4 regions of the Chelativorans sp. M5D2P16 genome follow, and region 1 is predicted to be linked to each of the others. Evidence: predicted binding sites of a transcription regulator. Region 1 holds the regulator's gene; each other region holds the start of a gene.
The links. The regulator LexA, encoded in region 1, represses DNA repair genes until DNA is damaged. The targets are predictions, from matches to a motif close to TGTTCNNNNTGTGTTCNG.

Region 1 (2,196 bases):
GCGGGGTTTCCGTGGGTGCGCACGACCTCGTGCGCGAGGTGCTGACGGCACAAGGTATGGAACTCGCTTTCTGGAGGATCGCCATGCGGCCCGGCAAGCCGCTGATATTCGGCCGCCTGCAGGGAAGCCGCGTCCTGGGATTGCCCGGCAATCCCGTCTCCAGCCTCGTCTGCGCGCATCTCTTCCTGCGCCCGCTCATCGCCGGGCTTTGCGGCCGCTCCTTCGCACCGGATCTGCGTGCGGCCGAGCTGGCCGCGCCGATGAAGGCAAACGATGAGCGCCGCGATTATGTGCGTGCGCGCGTCGAGAACGGTCCGCGCGGGCTCGTTGCCACGCCCTTCACGGTTCAGGATTCCTCCATGCTGACCACGCTTGCCGACGCCAACGCGCTCATTCTGCGTGAGCCCGGCGCCCGCGCGAGCGAGGCGGGTGAGCCCTGCCAGGTTCTGATGCTGCGTTAACCGGAAGGTAACGCTGATTTTTCACCCTTGCGGAACACAACTGGAACGTCTACCTTATGTTCTGGTTTTGTTTATGATGATTCCCGGGGTGGAACCGATGCTGACGCGCAAACAGCACGAGCTGCTGCTTTTCATTCACAACCGTCTCAAGGAGACGGGCATTCCTCCTTCCTTCGACGAGATGAAGGAGGCGCTGGACCTTGCCTCGAAGTCGGGCATTCATCGGCTGATCACCGCCCTGGAGGAGCGTGGTTTCATCCGCCGCCTCCCCAACCGCGCACGCGCGATGGAGGTCTTGCGCCTGCCCGAGTCGATCGCCCCGGGCCTCGGCGGACAGCGAACGTTCTCGCCCAGCGTCATCGAAGGTGGCCAGAGCCGCAACGCCCCGGCGCCCACCAAGCCGGCCGCCGACAATGACGAGGACGGCGTGAGCGTCGTTTCGGTTCCCGTCATGGGGCGCATCGCCGCCGGCGTCCCCATCGAGGCCATTCAGCATCAGACGCATTCGGTGGGCGTTCCGCCGGACATGCTGTCGGGCGGGGAGCACTATGCACTGGAGGTCAAGGGCGATTCGATGATCGAGGCCGGCATCTTCGACGGCGATACGGTCATCATCCGGGAGACGCAGACCGCCAATCCGGGCGAGATCGTCGTGGCCCTCGTCGATGAGGAGGAAGCCACGCTCAAGCGCTTCCGCCGCAAGGGTGCTTCCATCGCACTGGAAGCGGCCAATCCCGCCTACGAGACGCGCATTTTCGGTCCCGACCGGGTGAAGGTGCAGGGCCGGCTGGTCGGCCTCATCCGGCGCTATTGAGGCGGACGGCCGTCTTCAGCGATGTGGGGGTAGCCCCCGGGCGGCCCGCGACCAGGCACGGTGAGCGTGCCACGGCCGCCACGGCTTGGTGATTGCGAAGGTTATCCGCGCTTTCCCGCTGCCTTCCGCGCTCGGATTTTCCTCGAAGAAGATCGCCGCACTGCCGTAATGCGCCAGATCGCGCTTGGTGACGACGGTTGCGGCTGGTGCCGGGCCGCAAGGATCGCTCGTCACGGCATCATCGAGAACGACAAGGTCGGCGCCGGCACAGGCTGCACGGGCGGCCTTGGGGGTTGCGGCATGGGCTATTAGGGCATCGCTTTCGTGGCGGGCGAGGCACAGGTCTTCACCGCAATGAAACCTCGTCTTCTCCGCGTTTTGCGGCTGCGGCGCACCCGTCTCTACATTCGTCGGCTTCACGACGGTTCCAGCTGCCAGTGCCCGCGTCCAGTCGTCCATGGTGAAGCCGTTCGGGCGGGTGCGGTTCACGGCGAGCAAGGCGCCTTCTCCGGACAGACCGACGAGCGTTGCATCTTCCGTAATCACGACGTGCGGCAATTGCCGCATGGCGAGAAAAACCACGCCGGCGGCGGCGAGCGGCAGCGCCAGCAGGCGCAGCCACGTGGTCGAGACCACCAGGACAAGCAGCGCACCGGTAAAGAAAAGCATGGCCGTGAGCGGGATGAGGCCGACGGCATCCACAGGCGAATGGGTCGAAAACCACTCGGCGATAGCCACCACGGCGGCGATCGCCTGTCCCATCGCTTTCAGGAATATCCCATCGAGCCCGAAGGGCATGGACAGTATCGCCAGCACCGCGGCGGGCATGGCGAAGACGGATACGACCGGCATTGCCGTCAGATTGGCCGGCAGTGCCAGCGGGGTCACGCGCTGGAAATGCCAGACGCCGTAGATCGCGGT
Region 2 (2,196 bases), on a different contig from region 1:
GGTGGCGGTCGGCTTCCGGATCGGCCTCGACGACCTCAAGGGAAGGATGCATGGCACGGGCATCGGCCACGCCGAGGCCGGGCCTCAGCCCCAGCGCCTCAGCCCGCTCGTCGAGGGCCAGGATGCGCTGGGCGTTCTTCTCGCGATGGCTGATCGCCAGGGGCGGGTGCCGCATCGGCACGCCGCAGCGCCACGACCGTCCCGCCCGCTGCCGGAAGATGCGGTCGGTGGGCAGGTGCGGGAACCAGAGCGCGAGAATACGCTGGCCGGATTTCGTAAAAAGCGAGGACATCGGGGTTCCACTCCAGAACGAATTCTCCCGGCAAGGAGGTGGGGCTCTTGCCGATGGCGACGGTGAAGGCGGGATGGCCGATCGAATCTTCAAGCGCGCCCGACAGGGTCGAGCGCGGCACGGCCGGTGCGGACGAGACGTGGAAACGGACGGGTGCCGCCGTCGGCTCGGCGAAGGACGCCGCACGGACCAGGAAAACGGGCCTGCCCCTCTCCTGCGCCCGCCGGTTGAGGCGCCGGGTGGCCGTGAGGTCGAGACGGGCGGGGTTACCGCGGATTTCCAGAACGACTGCGGCAAAATCGTCCAGGCGGGAGGCCTCCTCGGCGATCCACAACGCATCGGCAAGCTTCCCGGCGGCGCAGAACAGAAGGTCATGCGCCGGCAGGCCGAAGACCCTTTTCAGGCCGGGCGCGTAGGGAAAACCGGCTTCGCGGACGAGATCCGCCGTGCCGATCCAGCACACGGCCCTTCTTTTTTCCGGGCGCCGCCCCTCCTTGCGCAGCAAGGAAGAAAGGGCAAGGGCGAAGCCGGCTGCCGCGCCGGCGTCGCGGGCGGCGGGAGCGTGGATCTCGGTCAGCGCCCCCCGCGGCACGCCGCCGGCAAGCGCATTGTCGAGCCCGGCCGCACCGGTTTCGAGAAAAGCGCCGGCTGCCGCCCCGCGCATGGCCGAAACACCGCGGCGAAGCACCGGGTCCTCCTCGCCCGGAGCGGCAAGCCGCTCGGGCAGGACGCCCTCGATTCTGGCAATTTCCCGGCGCAGGGCATAAATCGTCTTCTGCGCCGTGGCATTGCGCGCCATGGCGTTCGCTCCAGTTCGAATGTTCTTGTTATGTTCCTATCGATTCCAGAGCCAGCGCCCGGAGTCAAGAAGGATTTTATTCCTTCTGCATCTGTCTTCGCCTCTCGAGTGACACGCACACTCGAATCCTGCGCGTGAAAACGCTATATGCGCGGCAAAGGACACGAAATGGCACGCATCTATCAGACCCGCGCCTGGCACGACCAGCTTTCACCATCGCTCGCGGAATTCGAGCTCCTGGCGATGGAGACCTACGCGAACCTGCCGGACGATTTCCGCAAACTCACGGGCGACATCATCATCCAGGTCGTCGAGTTCCCGAGCGAGGAAATCATGGACGACCTGGCGCTGGAGACGCCGTTCGACCTGCTCGGCCTGTTCGAGGGACGCGGCATTGCCGAGCGCTGGAACCCGGCCACCGGCGAGGGCCCCAACCGCATCACCCTCTACCGCCGGGCGATCCTCGACTACTGGGCCGAGAACGAGGAGACCCTGGGCGACATCGTCGCCCATGTGTTGATCCACGAGATCGGCCACCATTTCGGCCTGTCCGACGACGACATGGCGCGCATCGAGGAAGCGGCGGACGAGTGGCCGCATCCGGGCATGTAAATTCTCACGGCAGCGGCGGTCCCGCATTCAGCGCAATCCCGGAAAACGCAGGTTTGTCCGGAACGACGCGCATGCTGCGAGTGTTCAATAGTCCCCGAGCCTGACCTCCGGCGTGTAGTCCACCCCTTCCACTTCCTTGTAGACCGCCTGGCCGCAGCGCATCGTCTTCGTTTCGAGGTCGAAGGCGTAGGTCGGGTTGCCGTGCAGCAGCCAGCCCTTGTTCAAGGCCGCCGTGACCTTGTGGCAGAAGCCGGAATCGTCCGGGCCTGTCAGGAAGCGGTAGAGCCTCATGTCTCTTTCTCCTTAATTTGCCGCGCCTTGGCGAGCACGCCTTCGGCCATCTCCAGATGCAGACGCTCGATCATGCGGCCGTCGAGGGAGATAACCCCGCGGAAGCGGTTCTCCGGCTTCGCGAATTCGGCCACGATCGCTTCAGCTTCCGCCACCTCCTCCCTCGTCGGCGCGAAAGCCGCATTGGCGGGCGCGATCTGTG
Region 3 (2,196 bases), on a different contig from region 1:
TCCTCTTCGGACAGCGCGCCCGCGCCTGACGGGAAGCAGGGGCGGGGCGGCCGTTCGCCGGATCGTCCCGCCGGACAGTCAGCACGAGTGCGCGCGTAATCGCGCGCGGCATCGCCACGCTCTTGCTGCCTCCTGCAAATTTCCCCGAAGGGGCTGAACCGCTATAGCCGCGACCAGCGCTCGTTGCGGCAGATGAGGCCGCCCAGCACACAGCCGCCCATGGTGAAGACGTCCCCCTCCAGGCTTCCCTTGCCCTTGTAGGTCTTGCCGTTCTTCGGGTCCGTCACCGTGCCGGAATAGCTGCCGTCGCCTTGCGCCTCGAAGCGCCCGACCGCCTTGCCGGCATGGGGCCCGCTCCTGAGCGTGATGCAGAAGGCCTGGCCGCAGGCGGCGATCTCGGCGGTGTTGCCGGACCGCGTCTTCCACCGTCCTTCGATCGGATCGGCAAGCGCTGGCCCGGCCGATACCGCCAGGAGCGCCGCCAGAAGGAGCGTGTTGCGGAACATGCTTTTCCTCCCCAGCTTACGCACACGTAAGGATAAAGGATTTGGCCGCCTCGGGGAAGTTTCGTGCGGTTGGCTAGCGCCGCAGGTGAAGCATTCACGTCGGTGCGGCTTTTGTCGTGGTTAGCAAAGGGTTGATGCGGGCATTAACTTTTTGCCGGCCGCCCACTTTCAAACACCGGCGTTGCCGGGGTTTCCATCCTTAACGGATTCCGCCTATTTACCGAATGTTTGAACTTTGTTTTCTTCAAATTAATCAAGCTATTTAACGGCGATTTCAAGCCTCGGCTTCATCCTTCGAAACCATCGCAGCACCGCTACAAACAACAAGATGGCGGGCCGCTCTCAGGGTGAAAACGGGGATTTGAAATGGCGCGTTTCGATTTTCATGAGGCAGCTTCCGGCGCGATCGGCGCCGGTACGCAGGCCGACGTTCTTTTCCAACTCGGCATGATGTATGCGACCGGGCGTGACTGCGATGTCGACCTGGTCGCCGCCCACAAATGGTTCAACATCGCCGCGATCAAGGGCTCCGGCCGTGCCGCCGAAATGCGTTCCGAACTCGCGGCAGGCATGTCCAAGGCCGACATCGCCCGTGCCCTGCGCGCAGCGCGCGAATGGATGACGGCCCACTGAGAACACCGGGTAGTGCGGGGGCGCCGGCACGTATCGTCCGCTGGCGACGAAAGGGGGCGGGCGGACAGAGATACGCTGCTGAAGAACGCCGCGACCGGCCGAGCGCCGGCGCGGCGTTATCCTATGCGTACGGCAGCCCTTGGTTCGACAGGCTCACCATGAAGGTTCGTGTCGTACCACAGCTCCAACTGCTTTCGTCCTCATTCTGAGCCTGTCGAAGGGCGAGGGCGAAGGCACGCCCGGCAATCCCGCTGAATTCGTCCCACCTAGTTCTCCGTTCGTCCAGCCCTGGACGGCATGGCCGCTTCGGCAAACCGCACCAGCACCGTCCCGTCGCTCACCTGGGCGCCCTCGGCGGCGATCTCTGCGATGATCCCGTCATGCGGCGCGGTGACCGTGTGCTCCATCTTCATCGCCTCGAGCACCAGGAGCGGCTGTCCCACTTTGACCTTTTCCCCAGCGGTGGCGCGGACCAGCTTGACGAGCCCCGGCATCGGCGCGCGCAGGCTTTCCCCGCCGCTCGCCGCCTCGGCGTCTTCCAACGGGTCTTGCAGTGCGAAGGTATGGCTGTCGGCGCCTCTGAACAGCGTCACGTGTCCCGGCCACGCGGCCGTTTCCCGATCCGCCGCCGGCGACAGTGTCACCGCGTCCTTGGTACCCTCCAGCAACACCGCAAAGCGCCCGTCGCCAAGCCCGGTGATCGCATGCGGCAGTGCCCGCCCGCCATGATGGATGGTGCGCCGGTGCGCGGGTGGATGATAGTGGGCATAGGCCGAGATCGCCTCGAACGGATCCGTGGCCTCGGGCCGATAGGCGGCGCCGGAGGCTGCGAGCGCAGCCTGCGCCACGGTCTTTCCGTCCGGCTCCGCCACCCGGATCAGCGCTTCCCGGTGGCGTTCGATCAACCCGGTGTCGAATTGGCCCGCCGCGAAGTCGGGATCGTCGATCAGCCGCGCCAGGAAGCCCGCGTTCACCGTGCAACCGGCGATCCGTGTCTCGCCGAGCGCGGTGCGCAGCCCGGCAAGCGCGTGTTCGCGGTCGCTCGCGTGAACGATCA
Region 4 (2,196 bases), on a different contig from region 1:
TGGCTTCGTCCGGCAGGTCCTTCCAGCGCTTTCCGACCTTGAAACCGAACTCCTTGCCGAGCGCTTCCAGCGTCTGCAGGTAATAGGGAGAGGTTGACTTGGCCCAAGGCTGAATGGCGCCTTCGCGCAGCACCGCGTTCTCGTTCGGAACCACCAGTTCCGGGTCGATGGCGCGCTGGCTGCCCAGTCCGTCGCAGGTGGGGCAGGCGCCGGCGGGATTGTTGAAGGAGAACAGACGCGGCTCGATCTCGGGAATGGTGAAGCCGGAAACGGGGCAGGCGAACTTTTCCGAAAAGAGCAGCCGCTCGTGCGTTTCGTTCTTCGATTTGTTGGCCGCGCCGCCTTCCGCCGTTTCTTCCTCAGGCAGCGGCCGGTCCGCAAACTCGGCCACGGCAAGGCCGTCCGACAGTTTGAGGCAGGTCTCGAGCGAGTCGGCCAGGCGCGTGGCGAGATCGGGCCGGACCACCACGCGGTCCACCACCACGTCGATATCGTGCTTGTACTTCTTGTCGAGTGCAGGCGCGTCGGCGATCTCGTAGAATTGGCCGTCGACCTTGACGCGCTGAAAGCCCTTCTTCTGGAGCTCGGCGAGCTCCTTGCGGTACTCGCCCTTCCGCCCGCGCACGATGGGGGCGAGGACGTAAAGCCTCGTGCCTTCCTCGAGCGTCAGCACCCGGTCGACCATCTGGCTTACCGTCTGGCTTTCGATGGGAAGCCCCGTTGCCGGTGAATAGGGCACGCCCACGCGCGCGAACAAAAGGCGCATGTAATCGTAGATCTCGGTGACCGTGCCGACGGTCGAGCGCGGGTTCTTCGATGTCGTCTTCTGCTCGATGGAGATCGCCGGCGACAGCCCGTCGATCTCGTCGACGTCCGGCTTCTGCATCATCTCCAGGAACTGCCGGGCATAGGCCGACAGGCTTTCGACATAACGCCGCTGCCCCTCGGCATAGATCGTGTCGAAGGCGAGCGACGATTTGCCCGAGCCCGACAGCCCGGTCATGACGATCAGGCGCTCGCGTGGCAAGTCCAGATCGACGTTCTTCAGATTGTGCTCGCGCGCGCCGCGAATGGAAATCAGCTTGTTTTCGGGCATGCCCCGTCGCTGCCTTGTCTCAATCGGTTCGGTGTGGCCGGCTGGTGCCGGCCAGGGCTCATGTAGGAAATGCGCAGCACATGTCGATGGCGCCACCGCATTCCGCGCCCATCCATTGCCGGAGGCCTGCACCTCTTTTCCAAGTTTTTGCCCGACAGGGCAAGTGGAAAGAACAAAGAACGAACGGTCTCCTGACATCCTCCTGCTAGCGCTTCGCATGCCCACGCTCGCGCTCGGCTTTGAAGGGAAGCGGAGGCACGTCTTGACGGGGAGCGCATGCAGGCGCACATTGACCATATCCGCTGGTCGACGGTTCATGACGACACGGTCTTGAACGCAGTGCCCGATCGGCGCGATACAAGGCAATGGACGAGGAGGGAGGCATGACTCCACCCGACTGTTCCAGCGGCTCCGCCGATAGCGCGGAGCCACAGCCGCGTCGGTCCTGACGCCGGTAAGCACGGCCCAGCGGGGCAACGGCCGGGCGGGAGAAGACCCGGCCTCGAAGGCTGAGATGGCCAGCGCCACGCGGCTGCTACCCATATAGTTGACTGGATTAAGTACAGGACGTGTCTCGCACCGCCCTGAAAGTTGCCGGCGATGCGTTCCGGCAAAAATGTAATAGCCCCGTGCGCTCGAGAACCAGGCAGCGACGGGGCTTTTCCGTTCCAAGTCGATTCACCGGTTCAGCGCCTTTCCACGCGTGAACGGAGGCGTGGCGCTGTAAGCTGGAAGCGAGCGCCCAGATTGTCGGTGACAAGGTGAAACCGATGAATCTTGCCCTATCTCAATGATTTCAGCGTTACGCGCATGATTGCTTCCCGTGTTGGGCCGTAATGGCTTTCGCCGGTGAAGTCCGTTGCAATGAAGAGTTCAAGGAGGATCGCGGCGATGTACAAGAAAATTCTGGTTCCGGTCGATCTGGCGCACGCGGACAAGCTTCAAAGGGCTCTGGATGTTTCCTCCGATCTTGCGAAACACTATGGCGCCTCCATCTGCTATGTCGGCGTGACGACGGCGCTGCCGAGCGGTGTGGCGCATTCCGAGGCCGAGTTCGCTCAGAAGCTGGAGCGCTTCGCCGCCGAGCAGGGCGCGAAGCA

Region 2: SIN08_RS18750 (metallopeptidase family protein) is a predicted target of LexA. The motif match lies at 1,112-1,129, and genes of this name have one in related genera.
Region 3: SIN08_RS13820 (sel1 repeat family protein) is a predicted target of LexA. The motif match lies at 732-749, and genes of this name have one in related genera.
Region 4: uvrA (excinuclease ABC subunit UvrA) is a predicted target of LexA. The motif match lies at 1,265-1,282, and genes of this name have one in related genera.

The regions. Positions count from the first base shown of each region.
Region 1 covers NZ_JAXQNM010000023.1:170,351-172,546, forward strand. Annotated here, with positions in the region: gene glp (gephyrin-like molybdotransferase Glp) at 1-461, shown strand, start outside; gene lexA (transcriptional repressor LexA) at 559-1,275, shown strand; gene SIN08_RS10870 (ComEC/Rec2 family competence protein) at 1,291-2,196, opposite strand, start outside.
Region 2 covers NZ_JAXQNM010000038.1:206,118-208,313, forward strand. Annotated here, with positions in the region: gene SIN08_RS18740 (DUF6504 family protein) at 1-175, opposite strand, end outside; gene SIN08_RS18745 (hypothetical protein) at 99-1,091, opposite strand; gene SIN08_RS18750 (metallopeptidase family protein) at 1,260-1,703, shown strand; gene SIN08_RS18755 (DUF1737 domain-containing protein) at 1,788-1,994, opposite strand; gene SIN08_RS18760 (CoA ester lyase) at 1,991-2,196, opposite strand, start outside.
Region 3 covers NZ_JAXQNM010000026.1:5,563-7,758, reverse strand. Annotated here, with positions in the region: gene SIN08_RS13830 (glutathione S-transferase family protein) at 1-29, shown strand, start outside; gene SIN08_RS13825 (DUF2147 domain-containing protein) at 162-506, opposite strand; gene SIN08_RS13820 (sel1 repeat family protein) at 873-1,139, shown strand; gene SIN08_RS13815 (acetyl/propionyl/methylcrotonyl-CoA carboxylase subunit alpha) at 1,406-2,196, opposite strand, start outside.
Region 4 covers NZ_JAXQNM010000008.1:197,909-200,104, forward strand. Annotated here, with positions in the region: gene uvrA (excinuclease ABC subunit UvrA) at 1-1,096, opposite strand, end outside; gene SIN08_RS03920 (universal stress protein) at 1,988-2,196, shown strand, end outside.